One region of the Pelagibacterium sp. 26DY04 genome, then DNA from elsewhere that is predicted to be linked to it. Evidence: riboswitches for the same ligand, from Rfam matches in the RefSeq annotation. Region 1 holds a riboswitch; the other holds the start of a gene.
The links. Region 1 has a riboswitch for cobalamin ahead of cobW (cobalamin biosynthesis protein CobW). Riboswitches for the same ligand answer to the same signal wherever they lie in the genome.

Region 1 (14,749 bases):
GGCGCTCATAGGCGCTTCGGCCTTTTCCAGCCGGTCGAGAACCAGCGATTGATTGCGGGTGAGATCGGTATGGGCGATCATTGCGAGACGGCTCCTTTGGATCCGGCAGCGGAATTGGAGTCGGCATTAGCCGGAAACGCTTCGATGGGCAGAATCGAGGTTATGGCGAAAACGCCGAGCGCCGCAACCACGATCGAGGGGCCCGAGGGCGTATCGAAATGGAGCGAGGCCCACAGGCCGGCGAGCACGGCGGCAACGCCGCCCAGGGCGGCATAAAGCGCCATTTGCTCGGGGGTCCGGGCCAGCCGGCGAGCGGCGGTGGCGGGGATGATCAGCATGGCGGTGATGAGCAGCACGCCAAGAATCTTCATGGCGATGGCGATCAGCCCGGCCAACAGCACCATGAAGATCAGCCGCGTGCGCTCGGGGTTGAGCCCTTCGGCCTGGGCGATTTCCTCGGAAACCGTGCCGGCGAGCATGGGCCGCCAGAGGCAGCCCAGAACGGCCAGGACGGCGATGCCGCCGCCATAGATCAGCGCCAGATCGGTGACCGAGACGGCGAGAATGTCGCCGAACAAAAGCCCCATCAGATCGATGCGCACATGCGGCATCAGCGACACCAGCACCAGGCCCAGCGCCAGGGTGGAGTGGCTCAAAAGCCCGAGAAGGGAGTCGGCTGAAAGCGTGCCGCGGCGCTGCAGGAAACCGAGCAGCAGGGCGATTAGCACGGCGATGGCAAAGACGCCCGCGATGGGGGAAAAGGAAAAGAACAGGGCCAGGGCAACCCCGAGAATGGCCGAATGGGCCATGGTGTCACCGAAATAGGCCATGCGCCGCCAGACGATGAAACTGCCCAGCGGCCCGGTGACCGCCGCCAGCCCCACGCCGGCGAGAAGCGCGCGGGTGAAAAAGCTCTCAAGCATGCTTATGGCCCTCATGCTCGCAATGGGGCCCATGGGCGTGGTGATCGAAATGAAGCTGGCCGGTGGCATCGCGCACCGATCCGTCGGGAAGGTGGGCGTGGTCGTGCTCATGGCGGTAGAAGGCCAGCGTCTGGGCGGCGCGCGGGCCGAACAGGGCCGCATATTCGCCGCTGGCGGCCACGGTCTCGGGCGAACCCTGGCAGCAGACATGTCCGTTGAGACAAATCACCGTATCGGTGCGGGCCATCACCACATGCAGATCGTGGGAGATGAGCAGGACGCCGCAGCCGGTCTGGTCACGGATGGTGCCGATGAGGTCGTAAAGCGCCACTTCGCCGGAGAAATCGACGCCCTGGACGGGCTCGTCGAGAACAAGCAGATCGGGCTTGCCGATGATGGCGCGGGCGATGAGCGCGCGCTGGAATTCCCCGCCCGAAAGGGAATGGACCTGGGCGCGGGCGAGATGGGGGATGCCGACGATGGCAAGCGCCTCGGCGATCTCGGACTTGCCGTGCCGACCGGTCAATCCCATCAGCCGCTCGACCGTCATGGGAAGAGAGCGGTCCATGGCGATTTTTTGCGGCACATAGCCGATTTTGAGTCTTGGCGCGCGCCAGACGGTGCCTTCGTCGGGTTTTAGGATGCCCAGCGCGGTCTTGACCGTGGTTGACTTGCCCGAGCCATTGGGGCCGATCAGGGTCACGATCTCGCCGCGGGCGATGGCCATATCGACCCCGCGCACCAGCCAGCGGCCGTCGCGGGCAACGCCGATGCCCTGGACCTTGACGATATCGTCGCGTTGGGGCGCCACGAAATTTTTCATGCCTTGTTCAGCCCTTGTTGGCTGCGGAGTCCGGGCAGCAGGCGGGCAACCAGTTGGCTCGGACGCGCGTTTAGCGGATTGACAGCGATAGCAACGTTATAGCATTACATCGCAGTGTAATGTCATAACATAGTTGCCCGGAGCCGTTCCGACAATGCCCAATAAAGTCCTTTGTGCTCTTGCGCCTGCCATCGCGGCGCTTTTTTCAGCCACGCCGGCTCTGGCCGCGCCTCAGGTGGTCGCCACCATCAAGCCGCTGCACTCGCTGGTTTCCGGCGTCATGGAGGGCGTGGGCGAGCCGCTATTGCTGATCGAGGGCGCAGCCAGCCCGCACGGGTTTTCCATGCGCCCGTCAGACGCCGCCAAGCTCGAAAGCGCCGAGATCGTCTTCTGGATCGGGGAGGGCATGGAAACCTTTCTCGCCGGGCCGCTGGACACGCTGGCCTCGGACGCAACGCAAGTCGAGATGATGGCGGTGGAAGGGATTTCCATTCTTCCGTTGCGCGAAGGCGGGCTGTTCGAACCCCATAGCCACGGGGACGAGGATCACGCCCATGGCGAAGGTGAGGCGCACGATCACGACCATCACCATGAGCACGGGGACGCTCATATCTGGCTCGATCCGCAGAATGCCCGGCTGATGGTGGCGGCGATTGCCGATGCGTTGATCGCGGCCGACCCGGACAACGCCGAGGCCTATAATGCCAATGGCCAGGAGTTGGCAGCTCGTCTCGACCAACTCCAGCAGGAGATCGATGCACAGATCGCGCCGGCGCGGGGCAAGCCGTTCTTCGTCTTCCATGATGCCTATCATGCCTTCGAGAACCGCTTCGATATCGAAGCGACCGGCAGCTTTACGGTCAATCCCGAAGTCTCGCCCGGTGCCGGCCGGCTGACGGAAATCCAGGGTGTCGTGGCCGAGACGGGCGCTGCTTGCCTGTTCGCCGAACCGCAATTTTCTCCGCAGGTGATCGAAACGGTAGCCGAGGGAACCGGTGCCCGGATCGGAACGCTCGATCCGCTCGGCGCCGAGATCGCGGACGGACCGGATCTCTATTTCACGCTGATCGAAACCATGGCGACCAGCCTTACAGATTGCCTCGCCGACTGATCCGGTTTGCCTGCCGGATCGGCTTGGCCGGGGCATCAGGGACGGGAGCTTGCGGTGAGCTCCCGTCCCGCCCTCCTTCTCCAAAGATACTGCGCTGCCGGGACCCCTCTGGCCTTGGCTTTGCAAAATTTTGTTATGTTATACCATTTAGAAAGGAAGACGAAATGCGTTCAATCTCCTTGCACGCCGCGCTGTTGGCCGGCCTGGCCCTGCCCGGTTCGGTTCTGGCCGATGAGGTGACCCTTTATCGCGCCTTCGTCGCCGATCAGGCCGAGAACACGGTCAGCGTCGTCGATCTCGAGGCCGGCGAAGTGATCGAGGCCTTCACGCTCGAAGGGCCGGCGCGGCTCTATGGGACCTCGAGCGGGCAGACCGTCTTTGCCGTCCAGGGCGACAACGATATCGTGCAGGCGATCTCGACCGGGGTCGTGATCGACGATCACGGGGACCACGGCGATATCGAGATCAGCGACCCCAGCCTCATCGACGGTTCGGTCGAGGGTGACTATCCGGTCCACTTCGTTGAGCATCACGGACAGATCGCGCTGTTTTTCGACAATGAAGGAGTGGCCAAGATCATCGATGAATCCGGTTTCGGGACCGATGAACCGCGGGTTGTCTCTTCGAGCGCGCCCCATCACGGGGTCGCGGCGGCCTATGGCGACCATGTGCTGATCACCGAGCCGCATCCGGAAGACCCGTCCAATCTGCCCGTGGGGATCAATGTCCTTGACGGTGACGACAACCCGATCGGGGAAACCCATGCATGTCCCGGTTTGCATGGGGAGGCAAGCTCGGGCAATCTGCTCGCCATCGCTTGCGAAACCGGGCTGCTGCTGGTCACCGACAGCGCCGAAGGGCCGCAGGTGAGCCATCTCCCCTATGCCGACGATCTGCCCGAGGGCAAGGTTTCCACGCTCCTGGGCGGGGTCGGCATTCAGTACTTCCTGGGCAATTTCGGTGCCGACCGGGTGGTGGTGATCGACCCGGCGGAAGAAAGCTTCAACCTCATCGACTTGCCCACGCGCCGGGTTCACTTCGCTGTCGATAACGTGCGGCCGCAATATGCCTATATCTTCACCGAGGACGGCGATTTGCACCGGCTCAATACGCTTTCGGGGCAATTCGAGGGCAAGCTGACGCTGACCGAACCCTATTCCATGGACGGCCATTGGGCCGATCCGCGGCCGCGCATCGCGGTGGCGGGCGATGAAATCCTGGTGACCGACCCGAGGGAGAGCACCATTCACCGCGTCGACGCGCAAGCGTTCGAGCCGGCGGGCGGGATCGCCGTGCCCGGATTGCCCTATGAAATCGTCGTCGCCGGCGGTTCGGGCGCTGTCCACTGATCTTGAGAGGCCGCCTCCGGGCGGCCTTTTACTTGATGGGCCCCTTGAAGATGAAGAAGGCACCCAGGGCGATAAAGCCGAAGCCCAGGACGTGGTTGAGGGTGAATTTTTCGCCCAGATAGAAGATGGCAAAGAGCGCGAAGACCGAAAGCGAGATCACTTCCTGAATGGTCTTGAGTTCGGCGGCTGAGTAGACGCCATAGCCGATCCGGTTGGCAGGCACGGCGAGCCAGTATTCAAAAAAGGCGATGCCCCAGCTCACCAGCACGACCGTCCAAAGCGCTGTGGCGGGGAATTTCAGATGCCCGTACCAAGCGAAGGTCATAAAGACGTTCGAGGCGATGAGCAGGAGGATGGGAGCGAAAAGGGAAGCGAGCGAAGGGGTTGCAGCAAGGGTGGCGGGCATCGATGGGGCTCACGCAAAAGCCCGCCACGATGGCGGGCTGGCATGGGCCTATCCAGTGCGCCTGAGCGGGGGAAAATCAAGCGCAATGTTAAGAAAAAGAGCAACCGTCGAGACGTTGGCAAGCGCTGCTGCTGGATTCCGGGAATAAATCCCGGAATAACATGGTGGTGGGGAGGTGAGCGGTGCCTGGAACGACCGCCTGCATTGGATCATTTCTAAACTTCGCCCCTGATGTGCGGGCGCACCTTGCCGCGGTAGAACTCGGTGAGCTGGGCGTGCACCTCGCTCGAAAGCTCGGGCAGGTCGCTCGCTTCCGCATTGACGCCGATCTGCTCGGGGTTGGAGACGCCGGTGATGATGGTGGATACCGCGTCATGATCCAAGATCCAGCGCAGGGCGAAAAGGCTCATGCGCTGACCTTCGGGCACGAAGCCGCGCAATTGGTCGGCAAGGTCGACCCCGGTTTCGAACGGGATGCCGCCGAAGGTTTCCCCGACCGAAAAGGCCTGCCCGTCGCGATTGTAGCTGCGGTGGTCGGTGGGGGAGAATTCGGTCTCGCGCGTGTATTTGCCAGAGAGCAGGCCCGACGCGAGGGGGAGGCGCACGATGATACCGACATCGCGCTGCTTGGCCTTTTCCAGCAGCCCGTCGGCGGCGTCCTGGCGGAAGAGGTTGAAGATGATCTGCAGGGTGGAGAGCCCATCCTGCTCAAGGCAGATCTCGGCCTCTTCGATGGTTTCGACGCTGGCGCCCCAGTTTTTAACGAGACCCTCGGCCTGAAGCTCATCCATCCAGGAAAAGATCTCGCCGGCTTCGAGCACGTCGCGCGGCACGCAATGGAGCTGGGCAAGGTCGATGGTATCGACGAGCAGCCGGCGCGCCGATTCCTCGAGGCTGTCCTTGATGCCGCCCTTTGTGTACTTGTCCGGGTAGAGCGCGGACGAGCGGCCGACCTTGGTGGCGACCACCAGATCTTCGGGCTTGCCGTAAAAGGTGCCGATGCGGTGTTCGGAGAGCCCATTGCCATAGACGTCGGCGGTGTCCCAGAAATTGACGCCCAGCCGGGCGGCGTTGGCGAGAATGGTCGAGGCCTCGGTGTCTTCGATCGGTCCGAAATCGCCCCCCAATTGCCAGCAGCCCAGCCCGATTTCCGAAACCCAAAGGCCCGTTTTCCCCAACCGCCGCATCTTCATGGTCGTCGTCTCTCCGGTTTGCCGTTTCGTGATAAGCGAGCCCGCCCCCCGATGCAATTGACTCGAACTTAATGGGCGTGTCAGAGGTTAAACCGTGTTGGTTCCCCTTTCGTTGCAAGAGTCGGGAGGGGAAGCAAAAGGGAACACGGTGCGGACGACCCTTGACGGGGCCAATGCCGTGGCTGCCCCCGCAACTGTAAGTCGCGATGGATCATCTCCGAAACGCCACTGGCCGACATGGCCGGGAAGGGGAGGCGATCCGGCCGAGCGGCGAGCCAGGAGACCTGCCAGCACGTCCGGACGCGGCTTTCAAACGGGAGCCTCGTGCATCACTCAATTCCCGCGTCGGGTGGACGCGCAAGAGGCTTAAACTATGACAGAGACTAAGATTCCGACCACCGTGATCACGGGGTTCCTGGGCGCCGGCAAGACGACGCTGGTGCGCCACCTGCTCGGCCACGCCAAGGGCAAGCGCATCGCGCTCATCATCAACGAATTCGGCGATATCGGGGTGGATAAAGATGTCCTTGCGGGGTGCGGTGACGAGACGTGCCGCGAAGAGGACATGATCGAACTGGCGAATGGCTGCATCTGCTGTACGGTGGCCGACGATTTCATCCCCACCATGAAGGCGATCCTCGCCCGGCCCGATCGGCCGGACCATATCGTCATCGAAACCTCGGGGCTCGCCCTGCCCCAGCCGCTGATCCGCGCCTTCAACTGGCCCGAGATCAAGGCGGAAGTGACGATCGACGGCGTTGTGACTGTTGCCGACGCGGCGGCGCTCGCCGAGGGGCGGTTCGCCGCCAATGAAGCGGCAGTGGACGCCCAGCGCCGACTCGACGAGATGCTCGACCACGACACCCCGCTGGGCGAATTGTTCGAGGACCAGCTGGTGGCCGCCGACATGATCGTGCTCAATAAGACCGACCTTGTGGACGAGGCCGTGCTCGATGCCGTGGAGGCCCAATTGCGCAAGCATATGCGCAAGGGCACCTCCATTGTGCGGGCGGCCAACGGGCATGTGGATGCCATGGCGCTTCTGGGCCTGGGGATCGGGTCCGAAGATGATCTTTCCGGCCGCGAAAGCCATCATGAGATGGATCATGGCGGGGAAGGCCACGAGCACGACGATTTCGATTCCTTTTCGGTGACGCTGCCGTCCGGGCCGGGGCGCGACCAGTTGCTGACGGCGATCGCCGACACCATCGCCACCCATGACGTGCTGCGCCTCAAAGGCTTTGCCGCCATCCCCGGCGCCAAGGCGCGGCTGGCCATCCAGGCGGTAGGGCCGAGGGTTAACGCCTATTTCGACCGAGAATGGAATGCCGATGAAGAACGGCTCACCCGCCTCGTCGTGATCGGGGAAAGCCCGCTGGCGCGCGAAGAGATTGAAGCGAGCCTCCAGAAGGTGATGCAGGCCGCCTGATTGGGCGTCACGCTAACCGCCTCGATTCCGGTTTATCCTCGCTTTCGGGCGGATCGGTACAATCCGTCCGCAAGCGGCAACCGGTAGGAGCATGGCCCATGGCTCGCGAACAGATCAGCTTTACCACCTGCAATCTCTATAACCTCAACAGGCCCGGCCTTCCCATCTATCAGGGCGAGGGCTGGACCCAGGTCCAGTATGACGAAAAGATCTCCTGGCTGGGCATCGCGCTCGAGGTGATGGCGGCAGACGTGATCGGCTTTCAAGAACTCTGGCATGCCGGGGCGCTCGACGACGCGCTGATGGCGGCGGGGTTGGAGACCAGTCACAGAGCGCTGGTGCCCCAGGGACACGAGGGGCAGGGCATCGTCTGCGCGGCGGCGGTGCGTTCCGAATGGCTGGTGGGCGAGCCCGAATGGATCGCCGATTTCCCCGAAAATTTCCGGCTGCAAAGCCAGGGCGACGATCCGCAGACGCCCCAGATCGATGTTTCCATCGACAGGTTCTCGCGTCCGGTGCTCCACTTCACCATCCAGCCGGTGGAAACCCAGCAGCCGATCGCGGTCTATGTCTGTCATCTCAAATCAAAATCCCCGACCCAGGTCTACCGCGAAAGCTGGTATGAGCGCGAAATCCATTCGCCCTATTCCACAGCGCTCGGCTATGCGATTTCGACCATCCGCCGCACGGCGGAGGCTGCGGCGCTGCGCATGATGCTGATCGAGCGAATGCGCGGCAACGACATGCCGGTGATCGTGCTCGGCGACATCAACGACGAGACACTGTCCAACACCGCCAATGTCTTGACCGGCCAGCCGCGCTACCTGCTGGGGCTCTCGGCGGGCGGCGGGGACGCCTCGCTCTATACAGCCCAGACGCTGCAGCAATATCGCTCGACGCGCGATGTCTATTACACCCACATCTTCCAGAACGAGCGCACTTCGCTCGACCATATTCTGGTGAGCCAGGAGTTCTACGACAATTCGCGGCGGCGCATCTGGTCGTTCCAGGGGCTCGATATCCTCAATGACCATCTGAACCGCGACGATCATCGGGAAACCGGCACCACCGATCACGGCATCGTCCGCGCGACGTTCCAGCTCCAGCCCGCACAGGTCGTCTAGCCCATGCACCTTCTCGCCGCACAAGCCGGAGCATTGCAGCAAGAGGGCGAGGCCATCGACCTCGCCCAAACGCCGGGGGCGTTCGCCTTTGCCTCTTCGGCCGATAGCGAGCTGGCCATGCTGGCGGCGGCGGCGGACCGGGCCGGCGAGGAGGGTCTGCGGCTGGCCAATCTGATGCGGCTGACGCATAATTTCTCCGTCGATCTCTGGTGCGAGGATACGCTTTCCCACGCCAGCCTGATCGTCATCCGGCTGATCGGCGGGGCAGCTTACTGGCCCTATGGGTGCGACGAGATCGAGATGCTGGCGCGGCGGAAGGGCATCGCGCTGGCGTTTCTGCCAGGCGATGGAAATCCCGATCCTGTGCTGCTGGGGCGCTCCACAATTGCCGAGGCCGATTGGCATGGCCTGCATCGGCTGTTCCTGGCCGGCGGACCGGACAATGCCGATTCGATCCTGGCGGTGTTTCGGGCGCTGGCGGAGGGGAGGCCGGTGCCCGAGATGGCGAAGGCATTCCCCGCGTTCGGGTTTTGGGATCGCCAGCGTGGGATTGTCCCAAGCCTTGATGCAATCGAGATAAGCTCTCCGACAGTCCCCCACCAAGAGCCCTCCTCTCCCCTTGAGGGAGAGGGAACGGGGGTGAGGGGTGCGCAGCGCCGGCTACGAGCCCAATCGGAGCGAGGCGCACTTGTTCCCATCCTCTTCTATCGCGCCGTTCTCGAAGGAGCCGGCACGGCGACGCTCGAGGCGTTGATCGATGGGCTGGAGGCACAGGGTTTGGTGCCGGTGCCGATGGTCATCTCATCGCTCAAGGCATCCGATTGCGCCCGGTTCGTGCGCGAAGCGCTGGGACAATTGCAGCCGGCGGCGGTCTTCAATCTCACCGGTTTCGCGCTGGGGGTGAACGATCTGACCCCGGAGGCCAATCCGTTCGCGCTGACCGACGCGCCGGTGATCCAGCTCGTCCAGGGTTCGCGCCCGCCGGTGATGTGGGAGGCCGATCCGCGCGGGCTGACGAGCAAGGACCTCGCCATGCAGGTCGTATTGCCCGAGATTGACGGGCGGGTGGGGACGCTGATCGTGGGCCACAAGGCGGAAGCCGTGTGGCACGGGCGGACGCAATGCCCGTTGACGTCGTTCACGCCCGAACCCGATGGGGTGCGGCGGGCGGTGGAGCTGGCGAAAAATTATGCGCGGCTGCAGGGAAAGGCTCCGGCGGAGCGCAAGATCGGACTGGTGCTGGCCAATTATCCGTTGCGTGACGGGCGGCTGGCCAATGGCGTGGGGTATGACGCGCCGCAATCGACCGTCGAAATTTTGCAGGCGCTGGCGGGGGCTGGGTATGACGTTGGTGGTCTACCGCAACCGGCGGCTGATTTGGCAGTCTCAGCGCCCCCCTCATCCGACCGCTTCGCGGCCACCTTCTCCCACCAGGGGAGAAGGGAAGCTGAGCTTGTGGACGCTTTGGAGCTGACCAAAAGAGCTCCCCTCTCCCCTGGTGGGAGAGGGGGCGGGGGTGAGGGGGGCGCTGAGCTCGCCAGGAGCGGGGGTGTTGGTGTTTTCGGCTCCGGCACCGCGTTGATCGAACATCTCCAGACAGGTCCGACCAACGCCCGGCCCCAGCATGGCACATCCGACGCGGTGATGCCGCTCGAGCGGTACAAGCAATTGTTTGCTGACCTCCATCCCTGCATCACCCAGGACGTGCCGGCGCGATGGGGGGAGCCGGAGGCCGATCCCTTCGTGCGCGGGGATGCGTTCCATTTGCCGGTCAAGGTATTCGGCAACGTCGCGATCCTGCTCCAGCCGGGGCGGGCTTACGATGTTTCCCAGGAAGAGAGCTTCCACGATCCCAATCTCGTGCCGCCTCACGCCTATATCGCCGCCTATCTGTGGCTGCGGCATGAATTCGGGATCGACGCGCTGATCCACAATGGCAAGCATGGCAATCTCGAATGGCTGCCGGGCAAGGCCAATGCGCTCGATACCGAAAGCTACCCCTCGGTGCTCTGGGGGCAGGTGCCCCATTTCTATCCCTTTATCGTCAACGATCCGGGCGAGGGCACGCAGGCCAAGCGCCGGACGGGTGCCACGATCATAGACCATCTGGTGCCGCCACTGACGCGGGCCGAAACCTATGGGCCGCTCAAGGATCTCGAAGCGCTGCTCGACGAATATTATGCGGCCATGGGGATGGACCAGCGGCGATTGGAAAGTCTCAAACGCAAGATCCTCGACTTTTCCCGCGATGCGCGGCTCGACGCGGATCTGAAACTGCCCGAGGACGAGAATGCGGCGCTCAATCAGATCGACAATTTCCTTTGTGAGCTCAAGGAGTCCCAGATCCGGGACGGGCTGCATGTCTTCGGGCGCTCGCCGCAAGGCGATTTCGAGCGTGACCTTCTGGTCGCCTTTGCCCGCGTGCCGCGCGGGGATGGCAAGGGGGGCGATGGCTCGCTGATCCGGGCGCTGGCCGATGATCTCAAACTCGGTGCCGATCCGCTCGATCTGGACTGGGCCGCCCCATGGGCCGGACCCAGGCCGGACGCGCTCGATAATGGCGGGGTGTGGCGGACCGGTGGAGATACCGTCGAACGGCTGGAAGCGCTGGCGGCGGAGCTGGTGACGGGGCGCGAGCCCGAACCCGATTGGGAGGCGGCCAGAGCCGTGCTGGAGACGATGGAGACGACGATCCGGCCGAGGCTGGCCGCCTCGGGACCGGGCGAGATCAAGGCATTGCTCGACGGGCTGGACGGGAAATTCGTCCCGCCCGGTCCATCGGGAGCGCCGACGCGGGGGCGGATCGACACGCTGCCCACGGGACGCAATTTCTATTCGGTCGACAACCGCGCCATTCCCACCCAGACGGCATGGGCGTTGGGGCAGAAAGCGGCGGACAATCTGCTCAAGCGCCACTTCCAGGATCACGGCGCCTATCCGCAGGCCATCGCCATGAGTGTCTGGGGCACGGCCAATATGCGCACCGGCGGCGACGACATCGCCCAGGCCTTGGCGCTGATCGGGGCGCGGCCCGTCTGGCAGGGCGCTTCGCTCTCGGTCATGGGCTATGAGATCATCCCGCTGGCGAAACTCGGGCGCCCCAGGGTCGATGTGACCTTGCGGATATCAGGGCTGTTCCGCGATGCCTTCCCCGCCCAGATCGCCCTGTTCGACAAGGCGGTGCGGGCCATCGGAGCGCTGGACGAGCCGGTCGAGGACAACCCGATCGCCGCCCGCATGCGCACCGATGCGCTGGCGCTGATGGAGAATGGGGCGTCCGAGCAAGACGCCGCACTGCGCGCCGGACACCGCATCTTCGGAGCCGCCCCAGGCGGCTATGGCGTCGGCGTTGGCAAGCTGGTCGAGAGCGGGAAATGGGAGGATAAGGCCGATCTCGCCGAGGCGGTAATGGCCAGCGGGCAATATGCTTATGGCGCTCATGCCGAGGGGATCGCCGAAAGAGCATTGTTCGCCGACCGGCTGCGTGGGGCCGAAGCGGTAGTGCATGTGCAGGACAATCAAGAGCACGATCTGCTCGATTCCGACCAGTACTACCAGTTCGAGGGCGGCCTTTCTGCGGCGGTCGAGACGCTGTCCGGCGCAAAGCCCGCAGCCTATCATCTCGACACCTCGCGGCCAGAAACACCCAAGGTGCGCACGCTCGAGGAAGAGGTGGCGCGGGTGATGCGGGCGCGGGTGGTCAATCCCAAATGGATCGACGGCATGAAGCGGCATGGCTATCGCGGGGCGTTCGAGATCGTCGCGACCGTCGATTTCATGTTCGGGTTCGCAGCGACCACGGGTGCGGTCAAATCGCACCATTTCGACATGGCCTTCGCCGCCTTTGTCGAGGACGAAGCGACGCGTGATTTCCTTATGACCGCGAACCGGTTCGGATACCAAGAACTGATCGAAAGATTTTCCGAAGCGCGCGAGCGCGGCTTCTGGGCGCCGCGCTCCAATTCCGCCCATGCCCTGCTCGAGGACGAGAGATGACCGATCGCCAGCCCAAAAAGACGGACACCATGACCGAGGCGGAGCGCGACGCCTACCATGCCGAAAAGATGCGCAAAAAGAAGGTGGCGCGCGACAAGCTGGTGGCTGCCAATCAGGCCGAAAAGGGTCTGCTGATCGTTCATACCGGCAAGGGCAAGGGCAAGTCGACGGCGGCGTTCGGCATGGTGTTCCGCGGCATCGCCCATGGGTTCAAGGTCGGGATCGTCCAGTTCGTCAAGGGCAAGTGGCACACCGGCGAGCGTGATATTTTGGAGCACTTCCCCGACCAGGTGTCGATCAACGCCATGGGTGACGGGTTCACCTGGGACACCCAGGACCGCCAGCGCGATTTGGCCGCTGCGCGGCAGGCTTGGGACCGGGCCAAGGAGCTGATCGCTGATCCGGACTATCAGATGGTGCTGCTCGACGAGCTCAACATCTGCCTGCGCTACGACTATCTGCCGCTCGATGAGGTGATCGAGACGCTCAAGAACAAGCCGGCCGACAAGCACGTGATCGTGACCGGCCGCAATGCCAAGGACGAGCTGATCGAGATCGCCGACCTCGTGACCGAGATGACGCTGGTCAAGCATCCCTTCCGAGAGCAGGGGGTGAAGGCTCAGGCGGGGATTGAGTTTTAGCCGTCGGCAGCCTCAGCGATCAGAAGCACGCGCCATCTTGGCCAAGGCTCTGGCCTAAGCGGTTGACGATGGAATCAAAATTGGGAACGTCGATGGCCGGGTAGTCCAGGCGCACATTGGCGGTTTGGGTGCCGTCGCAGACCAGCAGAGCCTTGGCATAAAAGACGTGTCCGCCGCGGGTGCCGCCCCAGGCGGCCCAATCGGGGGTTTCCGAGCGGTAGGTGATGGCCCAGCCATCGTTCTCGTCAGCGCGGATGCGGGCGCTGGTTTCCGCCATGAAATCATTTCCCATGGCCGGGGCGCCCCAGGCGGTGATGGTGGCGCGGCCGTTTTCGGCGCGGAAGCGCTTGCCGTCGCCCTGGACCGGCGCGCTGCCCTCGGCATGAAAGCCCGCGGGAATATCCACCGCCATGCCGAATCGCGGATTGACGTAGCGCGACCATTCCGCAGCCAGCAAAGGCCCGGAAATACTGGCGAAAATGATCAATGCGGCAAGAAGACGGCTCGACATGGCGCGATGATTGCCCGGCGATTGTGGCATTCGCAAGCCTGGGAATTTTCAAGTGACGGCGCGCGGTTCCGCTTTGGCGGCAAGTGGCGTAAACAGGAGCGGTTGCAGGCAATCGCCTCGGGGTAGGGAGGGGACGTGAAAAGACCATCGATCGGGGACGTGGCGCGTCATGCCGGCGTTTCGACAGCGACCGTGTCGCGGGCCTTGAACGCGCCCGAGACGGTGACCGAAAAGACGCGCCGCAAGGTGACTGAAGCCGTCGAAGCGCTGCACTACGTGCAGTCCGAAACCGCCCGCAATTTCAAAAAGCAGCGCGCCAATGCGGTACTGGTCGTCGCCAACGATATCGGCAACATCTATTATTCGGAGATCTTCAGGGGCATTCAGCGCCGGGCCGAGGCGTCGAACTATTCGATCACCATCACCAACCCCAGCCCCGGCGGCACCCAGGAACTGATCCTTTCCAATCTGCGCACCGCCAAGGTGGACGGGGTGATCATCCTTTCCGGCCATGAAATCGCCGATCACGATCTTGCGCTGCTCAAGAAGCTCTATGCCGGAACGCCGCCGATCGTCGCCATGAGCGAGGAGCGCGGGCTTATGCGCGTGCCTCACATCCTGATCGACAACGAGCGGGCCGGCTATATCGCGGGCCGGCATCTGATCGAGATGGGGCATACAAGGATCGGGCACGCCTATGGTCCGCACCGGACGCCGGTGCGGCGGGCGCGCGCCAACGGGCTGCGCCGGGCTATGGGAGAAGCCGGAGTTGCGATCAACGACACATGGTTTTTCGAAGGGGGGTTCAATGCCATCGGCGGACGGGCCGCCGCGCAGAGCTTTCTTTCGCTCAAGGACAAGCCGACGGCGATTTTTGTCGCCAATGACGAGGCGGCCATGGGGTTCATTTCACAACTGCATCGCTATGGGGTCTCGGTGCCGGGCGATCTGTCGGTGATGGGGTTCGATGACATCGTTCTCGCCGACACCTATGTGCCGGGACTGACCACGGTGCACCAACCCAAGGAGGAGATGGGCCGCCACGCCATGACCCTGGTGCTCGACATCATCGAAGGACGGACGCGGGCCGACCTGCCGATCATCGAGCTGCCGGTGCATCTGGTGCCACGCGATTCAGTGGCGCGGATCGCGTAAGCATGCCCAATCCGCCGATTGGCGGGCTTGAGAAACTGTGCTAGGCGAAAACCGACTGCCTCACTCAAGTTAAGCCTCTGGCGTTGAA
Region 2 (14,749 bases), 940 kb from region 1:
ATCGGCGGGCTTTCGGCGCTGTTCTACATGACCGCGCTGGGGCGCAAGCTGCGCGCCACCTCCGACAACCGCACCTATGTGCAGATCGTGGGTATCAATCCTCACAAGGTCTTCGCCATCGCCATGGGACTGGCATTCATCGTGATCGCGATTGCCGCATTCTTCATGGGCGCGCGCTCCAATTTCGATCCGTCGCAGGGGCCGGCGCGGCTGCTGTTCGCTTTCGAAGCCGTGGTGATCGGCGGGCTGGGCAGTTTGTGGGGCACATTGGCGGGGGGAGTCATTCTGGGCGTGTCCCAAGCCATCGGCGCCGCGATCCATCCCCAGTACCAGATCCTGGTCGGCCACATCGTCTTCTTGTTGATCATCCTGGTCAGGCCGCGCGGTCTGTTCCCCAAACAATAGGGTGCGCGGCACACCATGAGTTCACAAACAGATAGCACCACCATCGCAAACACGGGCCTGAGGGAGGTTCACGCCAAGGATGCCCTTGGTGCGGCCAAGGGTAATTATCGTGTCGTCGTCGATACGAAAGTGTCCAGGATCGGCATGATCGTCATGGGGCTTATCGTCCTGGTCCTTTTCGCGGCTCCCGCTTTCGTCGAACGCGCCTTGCTTCAGGACCTGATCCTGATCCTGATGCTGATCGGGCTCGCCCAGTGCTGGAATCTCCTGGCGGGCTATGCGGGGCTCATCTCGGTGGGCCAGCAGGCGTTCGTCGGCGTGGGTGCCTATGGCATGTTCTACGTGGTGATCATGATGGGGGCCGATCCGCTGTTGTCGGTGCTGATCTCGGCGGTATTCGTGGCCCTGCTGTCCATTCCGGTGGGGCTCGTGGTGTTCCGGCTGCAGGGAGCATATTTCGCGGTGGTCACCTGGGTGGTTGCCGAGGTGTTCCGCCTGATCGCCGCGATCTGGCCCGCTCTTGGCGGCGGCAGCGGCACGGCGCTGCCGCGCGCCGCTACCTCGGAGATGTTCGGCCTCGATTTTGCCGCCGAGCTGTTCGGCGCGCGTGCGGCGGCAGCGCGGGAGATCGTCATCTATTGGGGCGCTCTCGCCGTGGTGGTGATGATCGTGGTCGTGGCCTATCTCATGCTGCGCTCGCGCCTGGGACTGGCGCTCTCGGCCATCAAGGACGGCGAGATCGCCGCCGAAAGCGTCGGGATCGACATCAACCGCACCAAGTTCCTCGTCTATGTTTTCGCCGCGTTCGGCGCAGGGCTGATCGGGGCGCTCTATTTCCTGCAGCAGGCGCGCGTTTCTCCCGATGCGGCGTTCTCGGTCATGGATTGGACGGCTTATGTGATCTTCATCGTCGTCATCGGCGGGCTGGGCACGATCGAAGGGCCGATCATCGGCGCCATCGTGTTTGTGCTGCTGCGCTCATGGTTTTCGGCCTTCGGCCCATGGTACCTGATGTTCCTGGGACTCCTGGCCATCGTCATGATGCTGTTTGCGCCTAAAGGGTTGTGGGGGATGTTTTCCTCGGCCACCAACATACACCTTTTCCCCACGCGCAAGCGGCTGGAGCGCTCCGATCGGGATTGAAAGTGAACGTAAAAACTGTTGATTTTCAATAGCTTGTGTGCATCCGATTGCCCGCTTGTTTCGTGCAGAATTTCGCAACGGATTATGCAGGTTCCCACTCGCGCCGCCTCTTAAACTTTTCCGAGGATGGGGGTCCATCCGCTCGATGACCGCCCTGGCGGCGGTTTGGGAAGAGACAATCGCGAGACGTCCGGCGATGGTCCGGTACAGAAAAGGTATAATATGCGCGACGAACATAAGCTCGTGAAAGGCATCCATCACGTCACATCGTGCGTGGGCGGTGCTCAGGAGGACATCGATTTCCTGACGCAGGTCGTAGGCCAGCGGATGATCAAGCAGACGGTGCTGTTTGACGGCAAGGTGCCGATCTACCACCTCTACTACGCCAATGCGGATGCCGAGATCGGCACCGTGATGACCACCTTTCCTTATCGCCAGGACGGCCGCAAGGGGCGCAGGGGCACAGGCCAGGTCGCGGTGACCGCCTATAGCGTGGGCGAAGACAGCCTCGACTTCTGGGCTCGGCACCTCGAGCGCCATGGGGTAAAGCATTCGGGCGTCAAACGCCTGTTCGGCAAGGACCGGATCTATTTCGAAGATCCCGTGGGCCTGGGCTATGAAGTGGTCGGCGACAATCGCGACACCCGCAAGGGGTGGACAACCGACGAGATCTCCGAAGCCAATTCGGTCAAGGGATTCAACAACGTCGTGATGTCCGTGCGCGAAATCCCCTCGATGGAAAGCTACCTCGTCGATGCCCTGGGGTTTGAAAAGACCGGACAGGAAGACAACTACCACCAGTACGAAATCAATGGCGGGGGCCCGTGCAAGACGGTGATTCTGCGTGAGGACGCCGATACGCCGCAAGGGTCGTGGACCTTTGGCGAAGGCACCGTGCACCACGTCGCCTTTCAGGTCGAAAACGACGATACCCAGAAGGTCCTCAAGGATTGGCTCGAAGGTCTCGGCTACACCGACTCATCGGAGCAGAAGGACCGGAACTACTTCCACTCGGTCTATTGCCGCTCGCCCGGAGGGGTGCTGACCGAATTCGCCACATGCGATATCGGGTTCACAACCGATGAGCCGCTCGAGGAGCTGGGCAAGAACCTGATGCTGCCGCCCTGGTTCGAAAGCCGCCGGGCCGAGATCGTCGCTCCGCTCGAGCCGATCAAGGTCCCGCAATAACAGCCAATCGCAAGGCACGGGCTCGGCCCGTGCCTTTTGCTATGGGCGGGCTCCAGCGGGAAAACTGGAATTGGCTGTGCAAGTTTCATACAGAAAACTGGAAAAGAATGTGCAGGTTTTCCGTCAAGGCTTGCGGCACACTCTCTGCTATCGGCTGATGACCAAGCTGGAAAGAACGGGCGCTAAAAGCCTGATCCCGCTGTGGTTCCGGCTTTCTGATGGAGGAGGAAACATCATGGCGCCAATGCATTTCGATCACTTTCGCGAGCGGCTTGCGCGCTGCTGACGAAGCTGCCATTGTGTGCGCGTTACGGTTCCGATCAGGGCGACACGCCGCGATCGGATGAAAAGGGAACACGGTGCGGACGACCCAATCGGGGCCAATTCCGTGGCTGCCCTCGCAACTGTAACCGGCGAGCCTGTCGCCAAACTGCCACTGGTCCCATCGGGCTGGGAAGGCGGTGGCGGGCATTTGAGCCGGGAGCCAGTAGACCTGCCGGAACGACACGACCTTTGAGCCGAGCGAGGTGCCTCGGCGGGAGAGAACTACCTATGACCATTCGCTCGTCGAAATGGCCGATCGGTTCTGCCCGCCCCATTGTGGGAGCGGATAGCGATGCAGCCTGACGCCATTCTCTTTACGATCTCACAGCACAATTTGAGCGCGGGGCGATTCAAAGCCATGGCCGCACGGTTGGAGGCGGCGGTTAATGTGCCTTCCAGGCTGGTGCGTCTGGAAGGAAGCTCCGCGAGCCTGCCCGATGCACTCGAGGCGCTGGTCGCACGGTCGCACCGGCGCATATTGATCCAGCCAATCGGACTGCCGTTCAGCGAATCCATGCGTGCCTGGCTGCCGGGCGCGGTGGGGAACTGGCTGGAACTGACGGGACGGGACGATCTTGAACTAGCGATCGGACGGGAGGTGCTCGAAACCACCGATCTGCTCGAACGCATGGCCGCGTCCGCGCTCGACAATGTCGCTACCGCCGAGCCTGCGACAACAGCCAAAACCAGCCTGGGCAAGCCCGGTTGGGAGACGCCACCAGCTTTCGCCCACCACATTCTGGTTTGTACCGGGCCGCGCTGCCACTACCGCGATGCCGCCTCGATGGTCGTGGCGCTCAAATCGGAAATCAGCCGGCAAAAGGCCGGACACAAATGCCTGACCACCCGCACGGGCTGCATGTTTCCGTGCAACAAGGGACCGATGGTTGCCGTCTATCCCCGAGGGGAATGGTATCGGCTGCCCGATGGAGAAGCCGTCCGCCAATTCGTGCGCTCCGTGATCGTCGAGGAGACGACGCTGCCCGAGCATCTGTTCTTTTCCACCACCGCCAAAGCGGCGATTGCCTAGGGGAGGGAGCAGATGTCGACATTGACCGCAAGAATGCCGGCGGGAGCCCGGCCGAGCCGCGTACTGGTCAGTTTCTCCGCCTTCGTCGCCTTGGTGGCTTTCGGTTTTTTGATTTTGCTCGCGCGGGGGACCGTGTTCATCCCCATCGGGGAGGTGACGCAAATCCTGCTCGGCGGCGAAGGAAGCCGGGACATTCACCGCGTCATCGTGATGGATGCGCGTCTGCCCAAGGCCATAACCGCCGTATTTGCCGGGGCCGCGCTGGGGGTGGGCGGAGCGCTGATGCAGACGCTGTTCCGCAATCCCCTTGCCGATCCTTTCGTGCTTGGGGTCAGTTCAGGTGCGGTGCTCGGAGCAGCCATCGTGATCCTGGGGACATCGACCACCGGCTGGCTCTCGGGGCTGACCATCGTTCGTCAGCTCGGCGTAACGGGCGCCGCAGTGGCGGGCGCGGGACTGGTGCTGGTGCTTGCGCTGGCGTTCGCGCGCCGGGTCGGCAATCCGACGACCGTGCTGATCGTCGGCGTCATGTTCGGCTTTCTCTCGGGCGCGCTGGTCGATGTGCTCGTTTATTATGCCGATCCCGAGCGGCTGCAGGGGCTTGCCTCTTTCACACGCGGCACGGTTCGCGACGTGAGCTGGCACGACCTGCAGATCGTCGCCCCGGCTTGCATCGCCGTCATTCTCGCTTCGGTGTTGCTCGCCAAATCGATGAACATCCTGCTGTTGGGCGAGAACTACGCCGCGACCATGGGGATCAAGGTGCGACCCATCCAGTTCAGCGCGCTCGCCATCGTCGCCATCCTGGCCGGCGTGGTCACCGCCTATTGCGGCGCCATCGGCTTTGTGGGGCTGGCGGCCCCGCATCTGGTCAGGGGCATTTTGCGCGACTCCAATCACTTCGTCGTGCTGCCCGGTTCCGCACTGGTCGGTGCGCTGCTCGTGCTGTTGGCCGAATACGTGGCGGGAGGCAACGGGCTGACCAACGTCTCGCTTCCGCTCAATTCGGTCACCGCCTTCGTGGGCGCGCCGGTCGTCCTCTGGGTGTTGCTGCGGCGTCGCCGCGAGGCCGGGCAGGTGCCGTCATGAACGCGTTATCGGAAATCAGGGCCGATCATCAGGCAGACCGGCCGGTGATCGAGGCGATCGATCTCACTGTCGGATATCGTGGCGCGCGGGGCCGCCCGGCCAACGTGCTCACCGGCATCGACGCTACCTTGAGACAGGGGCAGTTCGCCTTTCTTCTCGGGCCGAACGGCGCCGGTAAATCCACCTTGCTCCGCAGCCTCGTGGGAAGCCAGCGGCCGCTCGCCGGGCGGGTCATGCTCGACGGGGTTGACCTGGCCCGCATGTCCGCCCGCGAGCGTGCTCAACGGCTGAGCGTGGTGCTGACCGACCGCGTCGACGTCGGGCTGATGTCGGTGCGCGCGCTGGTCGGCCTGGGGCGCGCGCCCTACATGGGCTGGTTCGCGGCGATGGAACAGGAAGACCGCGACACGGTGGAATGGGCGCTCGACGCCGCCGGAGCGCGGATGCTGGCCGACCGGCAGGTGGTCGAGCTGTCCGACGGCGAGCGCCAGCGCGTCATGATTGCCAGGGCGCTGGCGCAGCGGCCCTCCATCCTCGTGCTGGACGAGCCCACTGCGTTTCTCGATCTGACGCGGCGGGTCGAATTGACAGCGCTGCTTCGGCGCCTGGTGGACGAAACAGGACTTGCGATCCTGATGTCCACGCATGACCTCGAACTCGCGCTGCGCACCGCCGATCAGATCTGGCTGGTGCATGGGGACGGGGCGTTCGAGACCGGATGCCCGGAAGATCTCGCCCATAATGGTTCGATCGCCCGCGCCTATGCCGGCCGCGGCATTTCGTTCGACCATCAGGTGGGAACCTTCATCGTTACAGCCGATGAGGGTGGGCCAAGGATTGCCGTGTCGGGGGCAGGGGTATCGTCCCACTGGGCCGCCCGCGCCGTGGAGCGCGCCGGCTGCGTCCCGGTCGGGCAAGATGTGCGCGCGCACCACAGCCTCTCCGTCGAAACGCTGGCGGATAAGGGCGTGGCCTGGCGGCTGGACGCCAATGGCCAGACGTGTGGAGGCAATGATTTCGAAAGCCTGGTCGCCCATCTGCGGCTTTTGGCCGAGCGACCAATGCCGATAGGGGCGGGAGACTGATCTGATGCAGAAATGGACATGGGCAGTCGTCGCCTTGGCGGCGCTGACAGCAATCCCTCATGCCGTTGCCCAAGAGGGCTCGGGCCAGCAATCGTCCACATGTGTGGAGGATTTCGATCCGGAGGCGGACTATTTCGCCGACAAGGTTGCATCGGACCATTCCCAATTCTGGGAAGCGTCTTATCACGGCAACTACAAGGTGCTGACGGTTGCCGATACCGAAGACTCCTCGGGAGGAAGCCTGTCCTACGTGCTCGTGCAGTGTGGAACGCCGGCGCCCGAGCTGACGGGCGACCTCGAAGGCGCGCTGCTGGTCGAGGTGCCGATCGAGAGGGCCGTCGTCACGCACCGCAATGCCCTGGCCATGATCGACGAGATCGGGCAGGTGCCCACTATCGTGGGACTGACGCGAAACTATCTCGGCTACGCTGAAGGCGATGCCTGGTATTCCGAACTTGTCGCCGCGGCCGGGAGCCCTGTCGATGTTGGTTCGGAATCCGATCTCGATTTCGAAACCACGCTGGCGCTCGAACCCGATGTCATCTTCATGGCCGGCTATGGCCCAGGCTATAATGAAGTGACCACGGTGAGCGAGCGGGGGCTGCCGGCGATCATGGTTTCCAACCGCACCGAGCCAACCCCGCTCGGCTCATCCGAATGGCTCAAATTCATTGCCGCTTTCTACAATGAGGAAGCCCAGGCCAACGCCGTCTTCGAGACGATCAGCACCGACTATACCTCCATCGCGCAGGAGGCCGCCGGACGCCTCGACGATTATGAGGTCGGCTATGCCTGCCTTGGCGAAGAGGGCGGCTGCGGCTTCATGTTCGCCCATGGCGACAACACGCTCAACGGGCAGATCCTTCAGCTAATGGGGGTGAAAAACCCCTTTGCCGAGGGAAATGACCGGCCAAACGGCATGGACTTCGATTATGAGGCCGCGTTGGGCCGTGTGCAGGATACCGATTTCTTCATCATCTATTACGTGGCCTCGCCCGAGGCGCTGGCCAGCGATCCGCGCTACCAGAACGTGCCGGCCCTGGCTTCGGGAAACTACATCATTTCCACGGTCGACAATTACCACGAATGCAACGCGGTGACCTATGTCCGCGTCGACCGGCTGATCCGCGACTATGCGATCGGCGTGCTGCCCGAATTGTTCCCCGGCGAGGAGGGCGTCTGCTTCAAGGCGCCTTCGCAATAGGTGGCTGGAGCGGGATTGAGGAGAAAGAACATGAAAACTGGATTTGTCACGATCGCCGGTGCCGCCCTGTTCTTGGGCCTGAGCCTGCCCGTTGCCGCGCAAGAGGGGGGAGGGGCCGCCGCATGTGTCGAGGCGTTCGATCCGTCCACCGACTATTTCCCCGAAAAGGTGGAACCGCGCCATTCAGCGTTCTGGTCGATCTCCTACCACAACAACTACAAGCTGCTGACCGTTCCGAACTCGGAATTCCCCGACGCAGCCGATCTGGCCTACGTGCTGGTGCAGTGTGGCACGCCCGAGCCGGACCTCACGGGGGAACTCGAGGGTGCGCTTGTGGTCGATATTCCCGTCGACCGAACCATGATTACGCACAATAACGGGCTTGCCATGCTCGACGAGATCGACGCGCTGGGTACCATCGTCGGGGTTTCCAATGGGATGATCAACTCGGCACAGAGCGACCATTGGTTCGGGAGGGTGCTCGATGCCGCGAACGATCCGCAAAATCTCGGATCGAGCGGCATCGACTTTGAAACCGCGCTTGGGTTGGAGGCCGATATCCTGGTCATGGCGGGATATGGTCCCGGCTACAGCGAAGTGGCCGACGCGCGGGATCGGGGCCTGCCGGCGGTCATGGTGTCGAACCGGATCGAGCCCACCCCGCTCGGGTCATCCGAATGGCTCAAATTCCTCTCAGCTTTTTATAATCTCGAAGGGTACGCCAACGAGCATTTCGATGCGATCGAAGAGCGGTACCAGGAGGTGGCGGACAGGGTGGAAAATCAACTGCCTTCGGATTTCAGCGCAGCTTATGCCTGTATCGGCGAGCAGCGCGGCTGCACCTTCATGTATGCTCACGGGCCACGCTCGCTCAACGGGCAGATCCTGGAGACGCTCGGGGTCAACAATCCCTTTGCCGAAGGCAATGACGCTGGCAATGGAATGACCTTCGATTTTGAAACCTCGCTCGGCCGGGCCGCCAATGCCGACTTCTTCATCCTCTATTACGAGCAGGCGGTGAACGTCGAGACGATCGCCACCGACACCCGCTACCAGAGCTTTCCCGCGCTAGCCCAGGGCAACTACCTCACCGGAACCGACGAGAATTATGCCGAGTGCGGCGCAACCAATTATGTGCATGTCGACCGGCTGATCCGCGACTACGCGATCGGGATCCTTCCGGAGTTGTTTCCCGGCGAAAGCGGCGTTTGCTTCACACGGCCGTAGGATTTCTGCCGGCGTTTACGCCGGCAGAAATCTGACACCGATCCGGCTTCCGGAGCGGACCAACCAAATAGCCCCGGGCGAACTCGTTCGACACGGGGTGGGGGTGCCGTCATACACCGCCTGCATTGGCTGCCGAATTGGCCGTGATGCAAAGGGTGAGGGCTTGTTGCAGCTCTCGGTCTGAAAAGGGTTTGCTCAGAACGGGATGACTGGAAAACGCAGGCGGCAGTGCCGCAACGCCATATCCGGTGCTAAAAAGCATCGGAACACGACGCCGCCTAAGGATCTCGGCCACAGGAAAAACCGGCTGCCCTGCCACATTGACGTCGAGCACCGCAACGTCGATGTCGGCGGTCTCCGCAATCTCGCAGGCATGTGGAACGCGAGATGAAGACGAGACAATCCTGCACCCGAGCTCTGCCAGCGCATCTTCGATCATCATGGCGACGGTGAACTCGTCCTCTACGATCAGCACCTTGACGTCGGTGAATACCGTCATGCCGGCTCCACCCAGATGGGGATCGAGATGGAGCAGAAGACGCCTTCCGGGTAAAAAACCAAATCGAACTCGCCGCGCAGATCGTGTTCTATGCAACCCTCCATAAGCCTCGTCCCGAAGCCCCGCCGGGTTGGCGGTTTAACGACAGGCCCTCCACGCTCCTGCCATTCGAGGATCAATCTCGAGTGTGAACCTGCTGCGCCTTGCAGGTGCCAGTTGAGCGTTAGAGACCCGGTTTCAGAGGACAGCGCGCCATATTTGATGGCATTGGTACCGAGTTCGGCAAGCGCCATGGTCAAGCTCAGGGCCTCGCGAGAGGTGAGCTCAATAGATGGCCCGTTGAGCATCACCCGGCCGGCAGCCTCGCCGGCAAGCGGGGTCAATACGTCCCTGGCGAGCGACTCGAGCGGCGCATCCTCCCAGTGCCGTCGCGTCAGCAGGTCGTGCGCGCGCGCAAGCGCCAACAGCCGGGCTTCGAACCGAACCAGGAAATCATCGAGATTGTCGGCGTGCCTGATGGTCTGTGCTGTCAGTGACCGTACGGTAGCGAGGGTGTTCTTGACCCTGTGATTGAGCTCGTCGATTAACGTCTTCTGCCTGCTTTCGGCTTGCTTGCGTTCGGTAATGTCGACGAGCATGTTGACCGCGCCCACCAGATTGCCCTCTTCGTCGTGCAGGGGCGTGGGATAGGGAATGAAGGGGACACGAGTTCCATCGGGCCGCTCGGCGACGGCTTCCGCTCCTCGGACCGGCCGGTTCTCCTTGAGCGCGATCGCCATGGGGCACTGATCGTGCGGAAGCGGCGTACCGTCAGTATTGAACAGGCGCCATGTCACGCACCACATATCGCCCGGCTCGGGCGTGCGCCCGGACATTTCGACGGCCGCCTTGTTGTAGAACGTGATGCGCCCTTCCGCATCGGTTGTGTACACCGCAGCGGGAAGCGCCTCGAGAAGAACGCGAAGATGCTGCTCGCTGGAGCGTATCTGGTCTTCCATCTGTTTGACGGCGGTAACGTCCTGAATGACTCGCACGCCATAACGGAACTCTCCGTCCTCGCCCCGCACGGAAGAGCTGTGGATGTCGAGATAGATTGTCCTCCCGTCACCCCGGGTCGCTCGCTTGCGCAGCACGTAGCTGTCCAGTTCTCCTCGTGTCTGGCGCGCGTAGGACGCGGCATCCCGCTCGCGATCGTCCTTGTGCGTGTAATCGTAGAACGACATGGTAAGCAGTTTGTCGCGCGAAAGCCCGAGCATCCGGCAAAGCGCGTCGTTGACCCGGAGAAGGCGTCCTGAAGCGTCCGCTTCGGCGATTCCGATGGTTGCGGCTTCGTAGGTGGCCGCTAAGCGCTCTTCGCTCTCGCGGCGCCCCACTTCGGCTTCGTGCAGGTTCGTGACGTCGGTTGTAAAGCAGCGCGTGTTGACGAATTCTCCATCTTCGAGGCGGCTGTTGGAGGTGATGAGAACATGCCTTATCGAGCCGTCCTTGGCGCGAAGGCGGGCCGGATAGCGGTCAAGCCGCTCACCTCTGCCAAGCCGGCTGAGGATATTGCCTATGACCTCCGCATCCGCGTGGAATTCCGCAATATGCCGCCCGATATATTCTTGGGCGGTATAGCCTAGGAGCTCGAGTTCGGCCTTGTTGGCCCGCAGAATGATCCCGTCCCGTCCCACTATATGGAGGGCGATCGCGCTGTTCTCGAAAAAATCTTCGAGATCGGCGTTCTTGTGCCGAAGTTCTTCTTCCATCACCTTTTGGGAAGAAATGTCCTGGAAGCAATTGATCGCGCCCTGGATTTCCCCCTTAGGACCTTTCAACGCGCGAATGTTCACCAACACTGTGCGGCGTGATCCGTCCGGCCGCTCGATAACGACTTCTGTATTGTGCGCTTCAGCACCCTCATATACGGCCTTGGCCATCGGGCAGACGTCGTGTGCCAATGGCGTGCCGTCCGGCAGGAACAGGGCATGCGAACCGCAAAAGCGCTCCCGTTCCACTCCAAGAGCCGGCGTCCTACCCCAAATCCGGGCTGCGTCGTCATTGTAGCGGACCAGCCAACCTTCGTGGTCGCACAAATAGACGGCACCTGGAATTGCATTGAGCACACTCGATGCCGCCGACATGAGCGCCTCGTATTCCGTTGTCCGGCGGGCTTCGATTGGGAATTCTTCTACGTTCGACAAAATGCCCCTACGTGACGGTTGTCCTACAGCTGGCGGCGGCACCCTGGGATCACCGGGGCTGGAGGGATTGATAACTTTCTTGAACGACTGCCGGCTCGGATGGTTCCGAATAGATCGCTTGTGTAAAAGAGTGCGAACCATAGGCGGGGCTGGTCGCCAAGAGCGCTGCCTAGGGCGATGCAGCCGAGCGAAACCTCCCTGCCGAACCGGCGATCAGGTCCGCGAGACGTTGAGCCGTGCCGAGTGCAAGGGTGAACCCCAGCGCGCCATGTCCGACGTTGACCAAAAGATTGTCGACAGGCGTGCTGCCAACAATAGGTTGACCGGTGGGCGTTGCCGGTCGGAGCCCTGCCCACAGTTCAGCCTTTTGCCAATCCGCCGCCTCCGGGAAATCGCTTATCGCGTCGGCGATCAGCTTATTCGTTCGGCGAGGATCGATATCGAGATTGTAGCCGACGATGTCGGCCGCTCCGGCAAGACGGAGCGAATTGCCGAGCCGTGCCAGAACGATCTTGCGCGCCGCATCCGTCACGCTGACTCGAGGCGCGGCCGCTTCGCGCGCGACGGGCACGGACAGGGAATAGCCCTTGATGGGATAGATCGGCAGATCGAGCCCGAGGCGCTGCCCCAGCGTCCTTGCGCCGGCGCCCGCGGCCAGCACGACCAGATCGGCCGTATACGAACATCGATCGGTCTCGATGGCCTCGATCGCGCGGCCTTTGCGCCGGAAATCGGTGACAGCGGTTTCGTAGAGGAAGAGCGGCGGGTTGGCGCTTTCCAGCATCAACTGCTCCAGGCGCCGGCACATCAGATACGCATCGGCTGTTTCGTCATCGGGTGCGAAGACGCCTCCCACAAGTCGATCCGCAATCGAAGCGAGGGCAGGCTCGAGTTCGAGACATTCATCGCGGTCCAGTACCCGCTTTTCCGTGCCGCTGGCCATTTGGCGATCCGCCAGTTTCCGCGCCGACGCGTAGCTCTTTTCAGAACTGTAAACCACCAGCTTGCCGCTGGCTGTCCAGTGAAGCTGCCCTGCCATCAACTCGGGAGAGCCGTGCAGCACCCGACGGCTCAATGCGGCCAACTCGCCCAGCCTATCGACGGTTTCGAACGCTTGCCGCTTAGTGCACGCAGCAAGAAATTGCAGCAACCAGCGATATTGAAACGGATCAAACCCTGGCCGGAACTGCACCGGCGAGCCACGATCGGTGAGGAAGCGCGGCAACTGGGCCCATACCGAGGGGTCGGCCAGTGGGGCGACGTACGAATAGCTTAGCTGTGCGCCATTGGCATAGCTTGTACCGAGTCCCGGGCCCGAATCGCGGTCAATTACAGTGACGTGGTGGCCATCCCGCTGGAGGCGCCATGCCGTGGCAAGACCCACCACGCCCGCGCCGATGATAATGATCTTCATCTCGATGACCTCGTTTTACATGGCTCTTTGGCCGCCGGTGGACAAAGCCGACGATCGTCCGGTTCCCGAACTTGCTCTTGAGCGCATTCTTGTCCTTAATACCGATCCTTAGGGTGCCGGACGTGCCGCGGCAATGGCGGCCGATCACAAGGCGCTCCAGAACAAGGAAGGAAACGCAATGAATCGAAAGCTTCTCGGCCTCATGACCGCCACGGTTCTGGCGGGTGCGGGCGCTGCCCAGGCTCAGGATCAATTCGTCACGATCGGAACCGGGGGCGTTACCGGCGTCTATTATCCGGTGGGCGGCGCGATCTGCCGGCTCATGAACGAAACGCGCGCCGAACATGGTTTCCGCTGTTCGGTCGAATCCACGGCCGCCTCGGTCTATAACCTCAACGCCATCGGCACGGGAGAACTGACGTTCGGCGTGTCGCAGACCGATGTGCTTTCTTATGCCGTCAACGGCGAGCAGGATTTTGCCGGTGCCGGTCCCCAGGAAAATCTGCGCGCAGTCTTTTCCCTGCATCCGGAACCTTTCACCCTGGTAGCGCGCCCCGACGCTGGCATCGAGAGCTTCACCGATCTCGCCGGCAAGCGGGTCAACGTCGGTGCACCCGGCTCGGGTACGCAGACTTCGATCGATATCATCCTCGAAGCGATGGATATGAGCCGCGAGGATTTCGCGCTGGTCTCGGAACTGCGGCCTGACGAACACGGTCCCGCCCTGTGCGATAACCAGATTGACGCCTTCTTTTATGCAGTGGGCCACCCCTCGGCGAACATCGCCGATCCGACGACCACCTGTGAGGCCCAAATCGTGCCGATAAGCGGGGAGGCCATCGACGGTATTATCGAGGATCGGCCCTTCTATGCCAAGGCGACCATTCCGGGTGGCACCTATGCCAACAACGACGAGGATGTCGAAACATTCGGCGTGCTGGCCGCACTTGCGGTGAGCGCCGATACGCCCGATGAGGCGGTATACGCCCTGGTCAGTTCGGTGTTCGAGAACTTCGACGCCTTCAAGGCGCTGCATCCTGCCCTGGCCAATCTGGAGCCCGAAAACATGATCGTCGACGGTCTCGAAGCTCCGCTGCATCCGGGCGCGGAGCAGTATTACCAGGAACAGGGCTGGTTGTAGTCCGACCCGACTTCGGTGGCCCGCTCTTGCCGGGCCATCCCACTGTCCTCCACCTGCGAACAGGCTTTTCATGACCAGTGACAGCACCGCCCGGCCGGAAGAAGACCGGGGCGATCTTTCGGCCGCCACTCAATTGGTGGCCGAGGCCGATTTGGGCGGGCGCAAGCCGGACGGCCGCTTTGCCCGCTGGCTGCTCGTGCTCGTCCCCCTGGCGTGGAGCCTGTTTCAGCTCTGGTATGCTTCGCCGCTCCCCTATTCGTTCGGCTTCGGCGTCTTCAACGCCAGCGAGGCCCGGGCCATTCATCTCGCCTTCGCGCTGGTTCTGGTATTTTCTGCCTACCCTGCCTTCAAATCATCGCCACGCCATACGATCCCGATCCAGGACTGGATATTGGCGCTTCTTGGTGCCGCGTGCGCCCTCTACCTCTTTGTGTTTCAGGACGCCTTGGCGGCACGGCCAGGCCTACCGACCACTTTGGACGTGGCGGTGGGCGTCGCCGGCGTGGTCGTGCTGCTCGAGGCTGCGCGGCGTTCGCTCGGACTGGCGCTGCCGATCGTGGCCATGGTCTTTCTGGCCTATGCCTTTTTCGGGCCCTATATGCCCGACCTTTTCGCCCATCGGGGCGCCTCGATACCCCGCGCGGCCACGCAATACTGGCTGACGACTGAAGGCGTTTTCGGCGTCGCCCTGGGCGTTTCGACCTCGTTCGTGTTCCTTTTCGTGCTGTTCGGCTCGCTTTTGGAAAAAGCCGGCGCCGGCAACTATTTCATCAAGGTCGCCTTCGCGCTGCTGGGGCACTTCCGCGGCGGTCCGGCC

Region 2: another riboswitch for cobalamin. It lies ahead of NO932_RS06315 ((2Fe-2S) ferredoxin domain-containing protein); the one in region 1 lies ahead of cobW (cobalamin biosynthesis protein CobW).

What each region holds. Positions count from the first base shown of each region.
Region 1 is NZ_CP101731.1:382,020-396,768, forward strand. Features, by position in the region: gene NO932_RS01790 (Fur family transcriptional regulator) at 1-81, opposite strand, end outside; gene NO932_RS01795 (metal ABC transporter permease) at 78-923, opposite strand; gene NO932_RS01800 (metal ABC transporter ATP-binding protein) at 916-1,746, opposite strand; gene znuA (zinc ABC transporter substrate-binding protein ZnuA) at 1,901-2,857, shown strand; gene aztD (zinc metallochaperone AztD) at 3,022-4,206, shown strand; gene NO932_RS01815 (DMT family protein) at 4,235-4,612, opposite strand; gene NO932_RS01820 (aldo/keto reductase) at 4,828-5,805, opposite strand; cobalamin riboswitch at 5,887-6,112, shown strand; gene cobW (cobalamin biosynthesis protein CobW) at 6,179-7,234, shown strand; gene NO932_RS01830 (endonuclease/exonuclease/phosphatase family protein) at 7,333-8,358, shown strand; gene cobN (cobaltochelatase subunit CobN) at 8,362-12,354, shown strand; gene cobO (cob(I)yrinic acid a,c-diamide adenosyltransferase) at 12,351-12,995, shown strand; gene NO932_RS01845 (hypothetical protein) at 13,015-13,536, opposite strand; gene NO932_RS01850 (LacI family DNA-binding transcriptional regulator) at 13,642-14,661, shown strand; gene NO932_RS01855 (cobalamin biosynthesis protein) at 14,745-14,749, shown strand, end outside.
Region 2 is NZ_CP101731.1:1,326,397-1,341,145, forward strand. Features, by position in the region: gene NO932_RS06295 (branched-chain amino acid ABC transporter permease) at 1-405, shown strand, start outside; gene NO932_RS06300 (branched-chain amino acid ABC transporter permease) at 550-1,548, shown strand; gene NO932_RS06305 (ring-cleaving dioxygenase) at 1,771-2,736, shown strand; gene NO932_RS06310 (hypothetical protein) at 2,822-3,034, opposite strand; cobalamin riboswitch at 3,031-3,252, shown strand; gene NO932_RS06315 ((2Fe-2S) ferredoxin domain-containing protein) at 3,419-4,090, shown strand; gene NO932_RS06320 (iron ABC transporter permease) at 4,103-5,179, shown strand; gene NO932_RS06325 (ABC transporter ATP-binding protein) at 5,176-6,264, shown strand; gene NO932_RS06330 (ABC transporter substrate-binding protein) at 6,269-7,468, shown strand; gene NO932_RS06335 (ABC transporter substrate-binding protein) at 7,499-8,695, shown strand; gene NO932_RS06340 (response regulator) at 8,805-9,194, opposite strand; gene NO932_RS06345 (PAS domain S-box protein) at 9,191-11,377, opposite strand; gene NO932_RS06350 (D-amino acid dehydrogenase) at 11,547-12,791, opposite strand; gene NO932_RS06355 (TAXI family TRAP transporter solute-binding subunit) at 12,970-13,932, shown strand; gene NO932_RS06360 (TRAP transporter permease) at 14,003-14,749, shown strand, end outside.